4 regions of the Streptomyces sparsogenes subsp. cuspidosporus genome follow, and region 3 is predicted to be linked to each of the others. Evidence: riboswitches for the same ligand, from Rfam matches in the RefSeq annotation. Region 3 holds a riboswitch; each other region holds the start of a gene.
The links. Region 3 has a riboswitch for cyclic di-AMP ahead of ABFY07_RS35945 (M23 family metallopeptidase). Riboswitches for the same ligand answer to the same signal wherever they lie in the genome.
Positions count from the first base shown of each region.

Region 1: it holds a riboswitch for cyclic di-AMP, as region 3 does, so the genes downstream of both, ABFY07_RS23275 (transglycosylase family protein) here and ABFY07_RS35945 (M23 family metallopeptidase) in region 3, are expected to answer to the same signal.
Region 2: it holds a riboswitch for cyclic di-AMP, as region 3 does, so the genes downstream of both, ABFY07_RS14070 (M23 family metallopeptidase) here and ABFY07_RS35945 (M23 family metallopeptidase) in region 3, are expected to answer to the same signal.
Region 4: it holds a riboswitch for cyclic di-AMP, as region 3 does, so the genes downstream of both, ABFY07_RS34580 (C40 family peptidase) here and ABFY07_RS35945 (M23 family metallopeptidase) in region 3, are expected to answer to the same signal.

Region 1 is NZ_BAAASD010000020.1:97,877-102,066, forward strand. It holds partial or broken gene ABFY07_RS23265 (phosphoribosyltransferase) at 127-765, shown strand; gene ABFY07_RS23270 (dsRBD fold-containing protein) at 810-1,079, shown strand; gene ABFY07_RS23275 (transglycosylase family protein) at 1,193-2,500, opposite strand; cyclic di-AMP (ydaO/yuaA leader) riboswitch at 2,506-2,687, opposite strand; gene ABFY07_RS23280 (DUF4232 domain-containing protein) at 3,053-3,775, shown strand.
Region 2 is NZ_BAAASD010000009.1:103,041-107,230, forward strand. It holds gene ABFY07_RS14060 (M16 family metallopeptidase) at 1-280, shown strand, start outside; gene ABFY07_RS14065 (M16 family metallopeptidase) at 277-1,683, shown strand; cyclic di-AMP (ydaO/yuaA leader) riboswitch at 1,915-2,112, shown strand; gene ABFY07_RS14070 (M23 family metallopeptidase) at 2,127-2,951, shown strand; gene ABFY07_RS14075 (GntR family transcriptional regulator) at 3,229-3,939, shown strand; gene ABFY07_RS14080 (HPr family phosphocarrier protein) at 4,171-4,190, opposite strand, start outside.
Region 3 is NZ_BAAASD010000048.1:7,878-12,067, reverse strand. It holds gene ABFY07_RS35950 (PP2C family protein-serine/threonine phosphatase) at 327-1,424, shown strand; cyclic di-AMP (ydaO/yuaA leader) riboswitch at 1,703-1,840, shown strand; gene ABFY07_RS35945 (M23 family metallopeptidase) at 1,852-2,979, shown strand; gene ABFY07_RS35940 (aldo/keto reductase) at 3,258-4,190, shown strand, end outside.
Region 4 is NZ_BAAASD010000043.1:37,747-41,936, forward strand. It holds gene ABFY07_RS34575 (L,D-transpeptidase) at 1-403, shown strand, start outside; gene ABFY07_RS34580 (C40 family peptidase) at 548-1,705, opposite strand; cyclic di-AMP (ydaO/yuaA leader) riboswitch at 1,714-1,885, opposite strand; gene pcrA (DNA helicase PcrA) at 2,041-4,190, shown strand, end outside.

The DNA of each region.
Region 1 (4,190 bases), on a different contig from region 3:
CCGGCGGGGCCGACCGGGTCCCCGCCGGTTTGCGGACGGGCGCATTCTCGGATTGATTCGTAAGGGGGCCGGGCGAGGCGACGGGCGGCCGGCTCTTCGGTCCGGTCTCCTGCGCTGGGGGTGATCATGATCTTCGTCGACCGCGCGGACGCCGGGCGGCGCCTGGCCGCCCGGCTGCGGCCGCTGGCCGACGAGGACCCGGTGGTGCTCGGGCTGCCGCGCGGCGGGGTGCCGGTGGGCTTCGAGGTCGCGCGGGAGCTCGAGGCCCCCCTGGACGTGATCATCGTGCGCAAGCTCGGCGTCCCCTTCCACCGCGAGCTGGGCTTCGGCGCCATCGGCGAGGGCGGGGTGCGCGTGGTGCACGACGCGATCGTGCGGATGAGCCGGGCGCGCGAGGAGGAGCTGGCGGAGGTGGAGCGTGACGAGCAGGAGGAGCTGACCCGGCAGGCGCGGCGGTTCCGGCGCGGTCGGCCGCGGGTCGCGGTCGGCGGCCGGACGGTGATCGTCGTGGACGACGGGATCGCCACCGGCGCCACGGCCCGGGCCGCCTGCCGGGTCGCCCGGGCCCAGGGAGCCGCCCGGGTGGTCCTCGCCGTCCCGGTCGCGCCGCCGGACGCCGCCGAGGCGCTGCGGCAGGACGCGGACGACGTGGTGTGCCTGTCCACCCCGGCGGAGTTCTCGGCGGTCGGCGAGTGGTACGAGGACTTCTCCCAGACCAGCGACGCGGAGGTCGTCGACCTGCTGTCCCGGTCGCCCGGAATGCCAGGTGAGGCGCATCCTGGTAAGTGACGCAGGAGGTGATGACCGCGATGGAGACGATCGTGGGATGCGACATCGAAATGGAATTTCGTGAGCTCGGCCCGCTGACCGAAGCGGTCGTCCGGCTGAGGATGCACGACGGGACCGAGATGCTGGCTCAGGGCCGGGCGAACCGGAACCCCGACGACCCGGCACAGCCGCGGGTCGGCGAGGAGATCGCGGCGGCGCGGGCGCTGAACAACCTCGCTCACCGGCTGATCTCGAAGGCGGGCGGCGACATCGAGGAGGTCACGCACGCGAAGGCACATCTGGTGATGTAGGGCGGGCCTGCCGCGGCCATCGGGCCGCGGCAGAGCACCGTTCCGTTCGTACGGGACGCCCCCTCGGAGACGCCCCTCGGAGACGCCCCTCAGAGGATCACCCTCGAACACCCTCAGATCTGGACGCCCTTGGACCGCAGATAGGCGAGCGGGTTGACGTCCGAGCCGTAGTCGGGGCCGGTGCGCACCTCGAAGTGGACGTGCGGGCCGGTCACGTTGCCGGTCGCCCCGGATCTGCCGATCTGGTGGCCGCCGCTCACCTTCTGGCCGACGTGGACGGACAGCGAGGACAGGTGCGCGTACTGGGTGTACATGCCGTCGGGGTGGCGGAGCACTACCTGGTAGCCGTACGCGCCACCCCAGCCCGCGGCCACCACCTCCGCCGAGCCCACCGCCCGCACCTGGGTGCCGGTGGCCACGGGGAAGTCCACGCCGGTGTGGTGGCCGCTTGACCAGTGGCTGCCCGGGACGCCCCAGGCGGTGCCGATGGCATGGCCGGCGACCGGCGTGGTGAAGGACGACGAGGAGTGCGCCGACGAGCCCGACTGCCCGGCCCGCTCGCGCGCCTTCCGCGCCTGCTCCGCCCGCTGCTGAGCCGCCTGCTCGGCCCGCTGCCTGGCCCGCTCCGCCTGCTTGGCCCGCTGCGCGGCCTGCTCGGTCTGCTCGGCCCGGTCCGGCTGCCCGGCCCGCGGCCGGGTCTGGTGGGCCTGCCCGGCCGGGGCCCGGCTCGCGTCGAGGGTGAGCTTCTGGCCGGGGTGGATCAGGTCCGGGTCGCCGCCGATGACCCGGCGGTTGGCGTCGTAGAGCCGCTGCCAGCCGCCGTCCACGTCCCGCGCGTCGGCGATCCGGGACAGCGTGTCGCCGCTCACCACGGTGTACGAGGAGCCGGAGCGCCCCGCGGCGGCCGCGCTCCGGTCGGCGGCCTCGGTGCCGGTCCTGGGGGCGGCCTTCGGTGCGGCGGTGGCCTTCGGGGCGGCTTTCGGGGTGGTCCTGGGCGCGGCCTTGGAGGCCGCGGTGCCGGGGGAGACGTCCGCGGGCTGACCGCCGCGGGTCAGGCCCGCCTTGACCGAGCAGACCGGCCAGGCGCCGGGGCCCTGGGCGTCGAGCACCTTCTCGGCGACGGCTATCTGCTGGGCCTTGGTGGCCAGATCGGCCCGCGCCGCGTAGGCCGTCCCGCCGAACGCCTCCCAGGTGGACTGGGAGAACTGCAGGCCGCCGTAGTAGCCGTTCCCCGTGTTGATGCTCCAGTTGTCGGTGGACTCGCACTCCGCCACCTTGTCCCAGGTGTCGACGGAGGCGGCGTTCGCCTGGCCGACGCCTATGAGGGGCAGCGCGACGCCGGCGCCGCCCGCGGTGAACGCGAGGGAGGCGCGGGAGACGCGGCGGGGCCGGGGCCTGCGGTGACGTCCGCGTGCAGCCATTGAGCTCATCCTCTCCTGACGCCTGCGAGGTGAGCTGTCGGGTTCGGGCGGGAGTTGCCCGGCCGCGCCTTGCTCGGTGCCCCCGGCACCGTGACGTGGCTTCACCCCTAGCCGTGCCGCCCGACGTGGCGTGGCCCGGCGCCTTCCTGGTTCCCCCGCTCCTGCCGTGACAGGTCGTCGTGTCACTCCTCCGCCACGGCAGGACTCGGCGCTCCGGCGGAGGAGGCCCCCGCACGGAATCCGGCGGGTGCGGCACAGTAAACACATCGTTTTGGTCACGACAAGGTCTCGACGGACCTGTGGCCGGAAATCGATCAGGCCGGCGATGCACCGCGATCCGCGTCACCGTGCTTCGGACGGGGCGATTGTGACGGTGATCGCGGCGGGGCATCCGCAATGCCGAATCACCGCCGCTATGCGATTAATGCCGTGGGGGACATAAGGGTGCTCATGGGGGGAAGGGGAGCCCGAAGGGGAATGGACGGGGGCTGCCGGGGCACTCGGCGTGGTGGCAGATGAGCCGCCGGATGCCCGACCTACAGGAGGTTGTCCATGGCACAGCGGAACGGCGGGGCGCCCACGAGGCGTCGGCCGTCGGCCTTATCCGTATCCGCACTGCTCGTCGGCGCGCTGGCCACCGTCACGGCCTGCGGCGCCGATACGAAGTCCGGGGCGCCGGCGCCACCCGGCTCGGCCGACGCTCCCAGCTCGGCCGCGAGCGCCCCCCGGCACCCCACCGCCCCGCCCGGCGGAGGCCGGGACGACAAGGCCGCTCCCGCCTCGACCGACCGGGCCGCCACGAAGGCGCCGAAGGCGGCCGAGCCGTCCGTCGCCACCGAGGCCGCGTCCGCCGCCCCCGCCGCCCGCCGCATCTGCTCGAAGGACCGGCTGAACCTGTCCACCGGCCGGGCGGATATCGGCGCGGGCAATGTCTATGTCCCCCTGGCCTTCACCAATACCGGTGACGCCAGTTGCACCCTGACCGGCTTTCCCGGCGTATCGCTGCTCGACGGCCCCGGCACCGCTATCGGCGAACCCGCCAAGCGCCGCGGGGCGGCGGGACCCACGGTCGTCCTGAAACCCGGCGGCAGCGCCTACGCGAGTCTGCACACCCTGAACAAAGGCGTGTCCGACAAGCCCTGCTGGCGGACCGCGTCCGAAATTCGCGTCTACCCGCCGGACTCCTACGGCTCCATGAAGACCTCGGCGCGCTCCTTCCAGGTCTGCGGCGGCGTATTCGAAGTCACCGCCGTCGAACCGGGCTCCCGGCCCTGACCCGGCACCCCCGGCCGGGCGCGGGCCCGCTGCCCCCTCCCCGCGCCCGGCCTCCCCGCGCCCGGCCTCCCCGCGCCCGGCCCGACGCGCCGGAAATGAATTGGCCGGGAAGCGCGGCCAGATGACGCCCCCAGGTGGCCGAAAATCTTGATGGGCCCGACACCCACTGGCCCCTTTCGCCCTTCCGCAATCATTATCGGGTGGGCCACCATGTGAAGGGGCCTCGCCTGAGCCGGCACGGAGTGTCCAGAGGGGGACGATGTCATGGAGCGAGCGGCGACCGGGGTCGAGACGGAGTTGGTGGACCTCTCGGAAACGACGCTTGAAGAACTGGGCGACGGTCAGGAGTTCACCCTCGCGACCCGGCGGTTGCTCGAACGCGTACAGTCCCCGCCGACACTCGCGACCGCCGCCG
Region 2 (4,190 bases), on a different contig from region 3:
CCAGGCCCAGCTGGAGCGCGAGTGGCTGGACCGGCTGGCCACGGTCGGCGGCCGCGCCGACGAGCTGTGCCGTTACGCGGTGCTGTTCGGCGACCCGCAGCTGGCGCTGACCGCCGTGGAGCGGGTCCTCCAGGTGACGGCCGAGGAGGTGCGGGCCGTGGCCCAGGCCAGGCTGCGCCCCGACAACCGCGCGGTGCTGGTCTACGAACCGGTCCAGGGCGCCCAGCAGGCCGACGACACCGCCGAGGACAACGACGCAGAAGGGGAGTCGGCCCAGTGAGCGACGCCGTCACCACCACCATGACCTTCCACCCGCAGCCGCGGCCGGGCGCCGCCAAGCCGTGGGCGTTCCCGGCCCCCGAGCGCGCCGAGCTGTCCAACGGGCTGACCGTGCTGCGCTGCCACCGCCCCGGCCAGCAGGTCGTCGCCGTGGAGATCAACCTGGCCGCCCCGCTGGAGGCCGAGCCGGCCGGGCTCGACGGCATCGCCACGATCATGGCCCGCGCCCTGTCCGAGGGCACCGACAAGCACACCGCCGAGGAGTTCGCGGCCGAGCTGGAGCGCTGCGGTGCCACCTTGGACGCCCACGCGGACCACCCCGGCGTCCGGGTGTCGCTGGAGGTCCCCGTCTCCCGGCTGCCCAAGGCGCTCGGCCTGCTGGCCGACGCGCTGCGCGCGCCCGCCTTCCCCGAGGGCGAGGTCGAGCGGCTGGTGCGCAACCGCCTGGACGAGATCCCGCACGAGCTGGCCAACCCCGCCCGGCGCGCCTCGATGGCGCTGTCGAAGGAGCTCTTCCCGGCCGAGGCCCGGATGTCCCGGCCGCGCCAGGGCACCCAGGAGACCGTCGAGGGCATCGACGCCGCGGCCGTGCGGGCCTTCTACGAGGCGCATGTCCGCCCCTCCACCACGACCGCCGTGGTGGTCGGCGACCTGACCGGCGTCGACCTCGACAAGGCGCTGGCCGAGACCCTCGGCACCTGGACCGGGGGCGCCGCCGAGCCGCGCCCGATGGCGCCGATCACCGCCGACGACACCGGCCGGGTGGTCATCGTGGACCGGCCGGGCGCGGTGCAGACGCAGCTGCTCATCGGGCGGATCGGCGCCGACCGGCACGACCGGGTCTGGCCCGCCCAGGTGCTGGGCACCTACTGCCTGGGCGGCACCCTCACCTCCCGGCTCGACCGGGTGCTGCGCGAGGAGAAGGGCTACACCTACGGCGTGCGGGCCTTCGGCCAGGTGCTGCGCTCGACGGCCCCGGACGCCTCCGGAGGAGCCACGGGCGCGGCGATGCTGGCCATCAGCGGCTCGGTGGCCACCGAGGTCACCGGCCCGGCCCTGGAGGACCTGTGGAAGGTGCTGGGCACGCTGAAGGAGGAGGGCCTCACTGACGCCGAGCGCGACGTCGCCGTGCAGAACCTCGTCGGGGTGGCCCCGCTGAAGTACGAGACGGCGGCCGCCGTCGCGGGCACCCTCGCCGACCAGGTCGAGCAGCACCTGCCGGATGACTTCCAGGCGCAGCTGTACACCCGTCTCGCGGAGACCGGCACGGTGGAGGCGACCGCCGCGGTGGTGAGCGCCTTCCCGCCCGACCGGCTGGTCACGGTGCTCGTCGGCGACGCCTCGAAGATCGAGGAGCCGGTCAAGACGCTGGGCATCGGCGAGGTGCGCGTCATCCAGGGCTGATCCGTCGGGAGGGCCGCGCGAGCGGGCCGAACAGACCGTGAGAAAAGGGACCCTGGCGCCGTTTCAGGCGCCGGGGTCCTCCTGTTTGCCCGCTTTATAGCAGAGGTCGCCCGTCTGGTCGGGCGTGTCTGTGGGGAAACCAACAAAAGAGTGGAACCGTTTGGCGATCGAAAGTGGTGCCGTTTAGCGTCAGTGCGGTTGTCCGCCCGAGCCACGCCGCACCCGCGGCACGGGCAACCATCGCCGAGTCCCCGTACGGCGCGAGCCAGGGGAGCCGGGGAACCAGCCTCGCCCGGCGCCGTCCGCGGCGTCCGAGGGGCGATTCCCAGGGGTGAATCGGGTGACCTCCCCGCGAGGGACGAGGGGCCCGTAGGAGACCTTCCTGCTCCGAACCCGACAGCTAACCCGGTAGGCGAGAAGGAAGGAAAGGAGTGCGCCACACGATGGCGTTCACCCGTGCCACCGGGAAGCACCGCCGACCCAGTCGCGCCCCCCGCGCCGTCCGCTCCGGCGCGAACCTCGCGGGCATAGCCACCCTTGCCGCCACCGGCGTGGTGGCCGGTCTCGCCGCCCCGGCCCTCGCCGCGACGGACGACGGCCTCACCGCCGAGGACACCGGGCTGCGCCAGGCCGTCGCCATCGGCGGTGAACTCGCCGACCAGGTCGCGGCCCAGGCACAGACCCAGCAGAGCGCCGCCGACGAGGCCGCCGCCAAGGCGGCCGCGCAGGCCCAGGCTCGCAAGGAGGCCGCGAGGCAGGCGGCCGAGGCCAAGCGGAAGGCCGAGGCGGCCGCGAAGAAGGCCAAGCAGGAGCGCGAGGCCAAGGAGCGGGCCGCGCGCGAGGCCGAGCGCAAGCGGCTGAACACGTTCGTGCTGCCGGTCACCGGCTCGTACGTCTCCACCAGCTACCAGTCCTCCAGCGGCCTGTGGTCCTCCGGCAGCCACACCGGGGTGGACTTCCACGCCGCGACCGGGACCCCGGTGCACTCCGTGGGCTCCGGCACCGTCGTCGAGGCCGGCTGGGGCGGCGCGTACGGCAACAACGTCGTGATCAAGATGAACGACGGCACCTACACCCAGTACGGCCACCTGTCGTCCATCGGCGTCTCCGTGGGCCAGACCGTCACCCCCGGCCAGCAGATCGGGCTGTCCGGCGACACGGGCAATGTGACCGGGCCGCATCTGCACTTCGAGGCCCGCACCAGCCCCGACTACGGCTCGGACATCGACCCCGTCGCCTACCTGCGCTCGCACGGCGTCAACATCTGACAGGCGCGCCATCCGCCAGGCGCAGGCCCACCGACGCCACGAAGGCCCCCGGTCCAGCGGACCGGGGGCCTTCGGCATACCCGCCCGCCCTGGCCAAAAAATTTCCATGAAATCCTCCCGCCGGTCGGAAAACGAAGCCGCTTCGAATAGAGTCGCTGAATACGCGTCAATCGGCTGCGTTTCGCGGAGATTAAGGCGGAGGTTCGACGATGCGGGACCGGAAGTGAACGGCGATACGACCGCGATCCAGGGAGGTCGCCGAATTTCGGCGCACGCGGTGTGTACGGCGATCCGCGACGACATCGTCTCCGGCACCTTCGCGCCGGGCAGCCGGCTGATCGAGGACCTCCTCGCCCGGCGCTACGGCGTCTCCCGGGTGCCCGTGCGCGAGGCGCTGCGCACGCTGGAGTCGGAGGGCTTCGTGACCACCCGCAGGCACGCGGGCGCGTGTGTCGCGCAGCCGTCCGAGCGGGAGGCCGCCGACCTGCTGGACATCCGCGCGCTGCTGGAGCCGCTGGGCGCCGCGCGGGCGGCCCAGCGCCGCACCGAGGCGCATCTGAAGGTGCTGCGCGGCCTGGTCCGGCTCGGCCAGGAGCGGGCCCGGCACGGCCAGTTGGGCGAGCTGCGGGCGCTGAGCGACTGGTTCCACGAGACGCTGGCCCAGGCCTCCGGCACCCCGAGCCTGGCCGGGCTGCTGGTACAGCTGCGGCGCAAGATCGCCTGGGTGTACACGGTGGAACCGGCCCGCCGGGCCGCGCCGCCCGCCCCGGGGGGCGCCCCGCGCCCCGACTTCTCGTCCCGGGCCGTCGAGTCCTGGGGCGAGCACGGCGCGCTGGTGGACGCCGTGGCGCGCGGCGACGCCGACCGCGCGCGGGCGCTCGCCGCGGCGCACGCCGAGCGCTCGATGTCGGAATACCGGCTGCGCCGCCCCGCCCCCGGTGTGAGGACTTCGAAACCTCCCGTCAACACGACGGGCCTCCGGAATTAACAGCGGCCCCCTATAAAAATGATGGGGATTACCGCCCCGCATTGTCGGCCTGTATCGCCGGCCTGTATCGCTGCCCCGCATTGCCGTCCCGTGTCACCGTCCCGCATTGGTGCCCTGAATTTCTGCCCCGCTCCGGCGGGCGGCGGAAAGCATGAAAAACGCGGCCGCGGCCACCCGGGACGGGTCACCGCGGCCGCGCCGCGCGGAGATGGCGAGGAAACGCGCCTTCGCTCAGACGGTCTCCGGAAGCT
Region 3 (4,190 bases):
GAGGAGGAGGGCGCGGCGCGGCGTGCGAGACGGCGCGGCGTACGGGACGGCGCGGGCCAGGCGTCGCGTACGAGACGGCGCGTACCGGCCGGATCCGCCGGCCGGGGCCGCCGGGCGGAGCGGGCCGGGGAAGCGGGCCAGGGAAGCGGGAGCGACCGGTGCGGGTGCGAGGGAGCAGAGCGCGTACGGACGCCCGTACGGACCCGCGCGGCGAAGGGCGCCCGGCGCGGCGTACGAGACCCGCACGGCGTACGGGCCCGCACGTGCCCCGGCGCGCGAGGCCGCGCGCGGACGCGCCCCGCGCGGGGGACGAGGCGCCCGAGGGCATGCCCAGCCCCCGCTTCGCGTCCTGGCTCCCCGCCATCCTCATCGTGGGCGGGGTCGTCTACGACATCAGCAGCCCGCCGGCCTACACCGCCGCGCCCTTCTTCGCCGCCGCCCCGCTGGTCGCCGCCCCCCTCTATCCGCTGCGGCTGACCGCCCTCACCGGGGCCCTCGCCGTCACCGCCGCCTGCCTGCTGGCCGAGCTGCACGGGGTCCGGGACTGGGCCCAGTCGGCCACCGAGATCGCCACCGTCGTGACGGTCGCCCTGCTGGCACTCCTCATCAGCCACGTCGTCCGCCGCGGCGGCAGGCGGCTGGCCTCGGCCCGCGGCATCGCGGAGGCGGCCCAGCGCGCCGTGCTTCCCGTGCCGCCGGCCCGGCTCGCCGGCCTGGACGTCGCGGCCCGGTACGTGGCGGCGGAGCAGGACGCCGCGATCGGCGGCGACCTGTACGCCGTGCAGGACACCCCGCACGGCGTACGGATGCTCATCGGCGACGTACGGGGCAAGGGGCTGGGGGCGGTCGAGGTGGTCGCGATCACCGTCGGCGCGTTCCGGGAGGCCGCCGAGCAGGAGGCGACGCTGGAGGGGCTCGCGCTCCGGCTGGAGCGGGCGCTGCAGCGCGAGCGGGCCCGGCGGGCCGACTTCGAGCAGATCGAGGGGTTCATCACGGCGGTGCTGGCCGAGATCCCGCGCGGCGACTCCCTGCTCCGGCTGATCAACAGGGGCCACCCCGCGCCGCTCCTGCTGCACGCGGACGGCTCGGTGCGCTCCGCCGAGCCCGAGGTGCCGGCGCTGCCGCTGGGGATGGGCGACCTGGGGGCCTGGCCGGACCGGGTGGAGGAGCTGCCCTTCGCGGAGGGGGTGACCCTGCTGCTGTTCACCGACGGGGTGAGCGAGGCACGCGACGCGCAGGGCACCTTCTACGACCCGGAGGCCCGGCTGCGCGGCCGCCGCTTCGCCACCCCGGTGGAGCTGCTCGACGCCCTGGTGGCGGATGTGGAACGGCACACGGGCGGCGGCACCACGGACGACATGGCGCTGCTGGCGCTGCGCCGCGCGCCGGTGACGTCCGGCGCCGTACCCGAACACGCTCCGTAGGACACGCTCCGTAGTGGAGCGTGATCGTTTCGGGTAACAATTGACACACGATCAACCCGAGAGCGTTTCTGAGCGTGCCCACGACACCACTGACTCGCCCTCGTTTGCCCGAAGTTGGGCGTTAAGTTCACCTCAAAGGTTCCTCTGATTCCCCGGAACAGCTTGGAATCACGTCACGGCTTCTATTAACGTTCGATAACGCAGCGCGGTCGTCACCGCCGCCGCAAGAGGCGGCACCGTGCGCCGTCGCCGAATCCCGCACGCACAGCAGCAGCACCAGCAGCACAGCGACAAAGCAACACCAAGGGAACCGGGGAACCACCAACCTTGGGGTGAATCGGGTCGAACCTGACCCGTAGGAGACCTTCCTGCTCCGAACCCGTCAGCTAACCCGGTAGGCGAGAGGGAAGGAAAGGAGTGCGCCCGCGTGGCGTCCAACAGGTCTGCCCTTGAAGAAGCCCCGTCCCGCACATCCGGTGCCGGAGCGGGGACAGCGACCCGCTACGGCTCCTGGTTCGAACCGGCCGCCGAGGCGAAGGCCGGCCGGGACACCGAGACGTGGGAGGAGTGGAATCCCACCGAGGAGTCCATAGCCCCCGTGCGCGGCCGGCACCGCGTCCCCAAGCAGCGCGGCGGCACGATGGCGCGCAGCGGCGCCGTCCTCGGCGTCGGCGTGATCGCGGCCGTCGGCGCGGGCGGAATGGCCAGCGCCAAGGACCGCCCCAAGGCCCCCATCTCCATGCCGGACCTCGGCCACATCGCCGGCCAGGTCAAGGAGGCCCTCCCCGACGCCGCGGACCTGCCCGGCATCGGCTCGCTGATCTCCGACTCCGACTCGGACTCCGACGGCCCCGCCACCTCCGCGGCCCCCCTCTCCCAGGCCGGCCTGACCACCGAGGACCAGGCCAACGGCGCCACCGACGCGGGCGAGGCGCTGCGCGCCCGCATCCTGCAGCAGGCCGAGAACCAGCAGAACGCCGCCGACGAGTCGCAGCGCCAGGCCGCGGCCCGGGCCGCCGCCCAGAAGGCCGCCGACGCGGCGGCGGAGCGGCAGTCCGACATCGACGCGAAGAAGAAGGCCGCCGAGGCGGAGGCCAAGCGGAAGGCCGAGGAGGCGGCCCGCAAGAAGGCCGAGGCCGAGCGGCTGGCCAAGCTCGCCGCCCAGTACACCCTCCCCGTCGCCTCCTACACCCTGACCGCGTCCTTCGGCCAGGCGGGCGACATGTGGTCGGCCGACCACACCGGCCAGGACTTCGCCGCCCCCACCGGCACCCCGGTCAAGGCGGTCCACGGCGGCACCATCACCTCGGCCGGGTGGGCCGGTTCGTACGGCTACCGCATCGTGCTCAAGCTCGAGGACGGCACCGAGATCTGGTACTGCCACCTGTCCTCGATGGTCCGTACGTCCGGCTCGGTGACGACCGGCGAGGTGATCGGACGCGTCGGCGCCACGGGCAATGTGACCGGCCCGCACCTCCACCTGGAGGTCCGGCCGGGCGGCGGCGGCCCGATCAACCCGATGCCCTGGCTCCGCGACCACGGACTGACCCCATGACCGGCGACCGTCACCTCCTGCCCGGTGGCCTCCCGACCGGGTGACTTCCCGACCGGGTGACCTCCCGGACCTCCCGACCGGGTGACCGGTCCGGCCCCGAAACCCCGGCGGCCCTGGCGCTCTCTCCCCCCTTGACGCCAGGGCCGTCGGTCTTTTCACGAGGCCTTTTTCACGAGGCATGGTTTCACGGGCGCTTGGCCCGCCCGTTTACGAGATCTTGGGTGAGTGCGGGCCACGACGGGGGAATACGCCCCTCCGCCCCCGCGCTGAAACAACGTATGGCTGACACCACACAGACCCCGCAGTCCCCGCAGACCACCCAGCCCGGCCACCGCAAGCGGATCGGCGGTCTGTCCGTCCACCCGCTCTCGCTCGGCGGGAACGTCTTCGGCTGGACGGCGGACGAGGCCGAGTCCTTCGCCGTGCTCGACGCCTACGCGGCGGCGGGCGGCAACTTCATCGACACCGCGGACGTCTACTCCGCCTGGGCGCCGGGCAACTCGGGCGGGGAGTCCGAGACCATCATCGGCGACTGGCTCGCCTCCCGCGGCGACCGCGCCGACATCGTCCTCGCCACCAAGGTCGGCGCCGGCGTCCCCACCCCGCGCGGCCTGTCCGCAGCGGCCGTCAAGGCGGGCGTCGACGAGTCCCTGAAGCGCCTGCGCACCGACTACATCGACCTGTACTACACCCACTACGACGACCCCTCGGTGCCGATCGAGGAGATCATCTCCACGCTGGACGAGCTGGTGAAGGCGGGCAAGGTCCGCGAGATCGCGGCCTCCAACATCTCCGCCGAGCGCCTGGAGGCGGCCCTGGACTTCTCCGCGAAGGAGAACCTGGCCCGCTACGTGGCCCTCCAGCCGCACTACAACCTGGTCTCCCGCGACACCTTCGAGGGCGAGCTGGCCGAGGTCGCCGCCCGCCACGGCGTGGCGACCGTCCCGTACTACGCCCTCGCCTCCGGCTTCCTCACCGGCAAGTACCGCCCCGGTGCCACCATCGACAGCGCCCGCGCCCAGGGCGCGGGCAAGTACCTGGACACCGAGCGCGGCCAGAAGGTCCTCGCCGCCCTGGACGACGTGGCCGCCAACCACGGCGCCGAGCACGCGACCGTCGCCCTGGCCTGGCTGGCGGCCCAGCCCACCGTCGTCGCGCCGATCGCCAGCGCGCGCACGGTGGACCAGCTGCCGGCGCTGCTGGCGGTGGCC
Region 4 (4,190 bases), on a different contig from region 3:
GGCGGGGCACAACCCGAACAAGGCGAGGAAGTGCCCCACCAACAAGGGCCGCATCGCCTGCGTGGACCTCACCCGCCAGCTGAGCTGGATCCAGGACGGCTCGCGGCTGAAGTTCGGCCCGGTGCCGGTGCGCACCGGCCGTGACCGGTACGAGACCCGGGGCGGGCTGAAGAAGATCTACTGGCGGGACATCGACCACTGGTCGACGATCTACGACGTGGCGATGCCCTACAGCCAGTTCTTCGACGGCGGCCAGGCCTTCCACTCCATCGCGGGCAGCGTGTGGTCGCCGCCCGGCTCCCACGGCTGCGTCAACATGCGCAAGGCCGACGCCAAGAAGTACTGGAGCATGCTGCGGAACGGCGACGACGTCTTCGTCTACGGCCGCAAGCCCGGCACCTGAGCCGGCCCCCGGGCCCTGGGCGGCGGCGGTCGGCCGCCGTCCGGGGCCCGGGAGCGCGACCGGTTCGACCCGACCGGTTCGACCCGACCGGTTCGACCCGACCGGTTTGACGCGACGGGCTGACCTGCCCGTTGGCGTGACCGGCTACGCCGGGCGGACGCTTCCGTAGATCGGCATCTCGGTGATCGGCGCCTTCTTGACCACATCACCCGGCTTGGGGGCGTGGATCATCATTCCGTCGCCTATATAGAGACCGACATGGCTGATGTCGTCATAGAAGAAGACGAGATCGCCCGGCTGGAGGTCGGAGGTCGACACGCGGGTGCCGACCTTCACCTGGTCCCAGGTGGTGCGCGGCAGTGAGACCCCGGCGGTCTTCCATGCGGCCTGGGTGAGCCCCGAGCAGTCGTAGGAGTTGGGGCCGGTCGCGCCCCAGACGTACGGCTTGCCGAGCTGCGAGCGCGCGAAGGCGATGGCCTTGTCGGCCCTGGTGGAGTGCGAGCCGCCGGAGGTGTCGGAGGACCCCGACGGGGTGGTCGAGCCGGAGCCGCCGCCCTGGTCCTGCTGCTGCTCCCGCTGCCGCTCCGCCGCCTCCCGCTGCTTCCGCGCCAGCTCCGCGGCCTTGCGGCGGGCCTCCTCCGCCTTCTTCCGCTCGATCGCCGCCAGCCGCGCCTTCTCCTCGGCGGTCAGCTCGGACAGCAGCCGGCGGGCCTGGGTGAGCTTGTCCTGGACGGTCTTCTTCCTGGTCTTCAGCTGCTCCTGGGAGCGGGTCAGCGCGGCCAGGGACTCGGTGGCCTTCGCGCGCTCCTCGGCGGCCTTCGCCTGCTGCGACCTGAAGTCGGCGACGGCCTTCTTCTGCCTTTTGGTCAGCCGGTCCATCAGGTGGGACTGGTCGAAGATGCCCTGCGGGTCGGAGGCGAACAGCAGGGTCGCGGTGGAGGAGGCCATGCCGCCGCCGCGGTACTGCGCCGCCGCGTAGGTGCCCAGCGTCCGCTGTGCCTCGTTCAGCTTCTCGGCCCGGTCGGCGATGCCGTCGAGCAGCTTGTCCACCTTGGCGCGCTGCGCGCCCGTGCGCTCCTTGGCCGCGTTGTAGCCCTGGGTGGCGGACTCCGCCTGGTGGTAGAGCGTGTCGACCTTCTTCTTGACCTCTTCGATCGACGGCTTGGGCTTGCCGGGCTCGGCGCTCGCCGTCTGGCTCAGCAGGGTGACGGACGCGAGGGCCGCCATGGTGACGGAGACGGCGGTGCGGCGGCCGGTGGCCGAGTCCAGTGTCCGGGCCCGGGGCTTGCGGTGCGACGCCAAGGGAGGCGACTCCTTCCGTGGACCGCCTACCGGGTTAGCTGTCGGGTTCGGGCGTCGGAAGGCTGCCCTACGGGCCGTGCGGCGGCTGGGTCGCCGCACGGGCCGATTCACCCCGGTGATGCGCGTGGGTCCCCGGCTCCAGCCGCCTCGCGGCGGGGCCGGACTCGGCGGAGACAGCCCGTGCCGGCGCGGTCGCCGACGGGTTCCGGGCCGCCTGACGGTGGACGGTAGCGGGCTTGTGGGGCCCGTGTGAAGCCTGTGTTCGAATTGCCCCGAAACCGTTTCGTGACATCCGTACGTACGCTGTCAGTGCGGCGTCCTAGACTCGGTGAGCGATGAGCAGCCTCTTTGACGACAGCTTCCTGGCGGATCTCGGGCCCCCGGACGAGGAGCCCCCGCCGCCCGAGGACGACGGCCGGCCCGCCGGTGAGGACGTCCCGCACGACCTCTTCGCCGGGAGGTTCGACGCGCCCGCCCCCCGGGAGGCGTACTACCGCGACGGCGCCGCCCGGCCCGCCGTGGACCCGGCCGCGCTGCTCGAGGGGCTCAACGAGCAGCAGAGAGCCGCCGTGGTCCACACCGGCTCGCCGCTGCTGATCGTCGCGGGTGCCGGATCCGGCAAGACCCGGGTGCTCACCCACCGCATCGCGCATCTGCTCGGCGCGCGCGGGGTCCACCCCGGCCAGATCCTCGCCATCACCTTCACCAACAAGGCCGCGGGCGAGATGAAGGAGCGGGTCGAGGAGCTGGTCGGCCCGCGCGCCAAGGCCATGTGGGTATCGACCTTCCACAGCGCCTGTGTGCGCATCCTGCGCCGCGAGTCCAAGAAGCTCGGCTTCACGTCCTCCTTCTCGATCTACGACGCGGCCGACTCCAAGCGGCTGATGGCGCTGGTGTGCCGGGACCTGGACCTCGACCCCAAGCGGTATCCGCCCAAGTCCTTCAGCGCCAAGATCTCCAACCTGAAGAACGAGCTCATCGACGAGGAGACCTTCGCCGGACAGGCGTCGGACGGCTTCGAGAAGACCCTCGCCGAGGCGTACGCGATGTACCAGTCGCGGCTGCGCGAGGCCAATGCCCTCGACTTCGACGACATCATCATGACGACGGTCAATCTGCTCCAGGCGTTCCCGGACGTCGCCGAGCACTACCGCCGCCGCTTCCGGCACGTCCTGGTCGACGAGTACCAGGACACCAACCACGCGCAGTACACGCTGGTGCGCGAGCTGGTGGGCACCGGCCCGGTGGCCGCCGGCGGCGACGGCGGCGAGGGTGACGGCGGCGACGCGATCCCGCCCGCCGAGCTGTGCGTGGTGGGCGACGCCGACCAGTCGATCTACGCCTTCCGGGGCGCCACGATCCGTAACATCCTCCAGTTCGAGGAGGACTACCCGGACGCCACCACCATCCTGCTGGAGCAGAACTACCGCTCCACCCAGACGATCCTCAGCGCGGCCAACGCCGTCATCGAGCGCAACGAGAACCGCCGCCCGAAGAACCTGTGGACCGAGGCCGGCGCCGGCGCCACCATCACCGGCTATGTCGCCGACACCGAGCACGACGAGGCGCAGTTCGTCGCCGACGAGATCGACCGGCTGACGGACGCCGGCGAGGCCCGGGCCGGGGACGTGGCCGTCTTCTACCGGACCAACGCCCAGTCCCGTGTCTTCGAAGAGGTCTTCATCCGGGTCGGGCTGCCGTACAAGGTCGTCGGCGGCGTGCGCTTCTACGAGCGCAAGGAGGTTCGCGACGTCCTCGCGTATCTGCGGGTGCTGGCCAACCCGGAGGACGCCGTCCCGCTGCGCCGGATTCTGAACGTGCCGAAGCGCGGCATCGGCGAGCGCGCCGAGGCGATGATCGACGCGCTGGCGCTGCGCGAGAAGATCACCTTCCCGCAGGCGCTGCGCCGGGTCGACGAGGCGTACGGCATGGCGGCCCGCTCGGCAAACGCGGTGAAGCGGTTCAACGTGCTGATGGAGGAGCTGCGGACGATCGCCGAGTCGGGCGCGGGGCCGGCCACCGTGCTGGAGGCGGTGCTCGAGCGCACGGGCTATCTGGCCGAGTTGCAGGCGTCCACGGACCCGCAGGACGAGACCCGTATCGAGAACCTCCAGGAGCTCGCGGCCGTCGCCCTGGAGTACGAGCAGGAGCGCGGCGAGGAGAACCCGGGCACGCTCGCGGAGTTCCTGGAGCAGGTCGCGCTCGTCGCCGACTCCGACCAGATCCCCGACGACGACACCGAGGGCTCCGGGGTCATCACCCTGATGACGCTGCACACCGCCAAGGGCCTGGAGTTCCCGGTGGTCTTCCTCAGCGGCATGGAGGACGGGGTCTTCCCCCACATGCGCGCGCTCGGCCAGACCAAGGAGCTGGAGGAGGAGCGGCGGCTGGCGTACGTCGGCATCACGCGCGCCCGCGAGCGGCTGTATCTGACGCGGTCGACGATGCGCAGCGCCTGGGGCCAGCCCGCGTACAACCCGCCGTC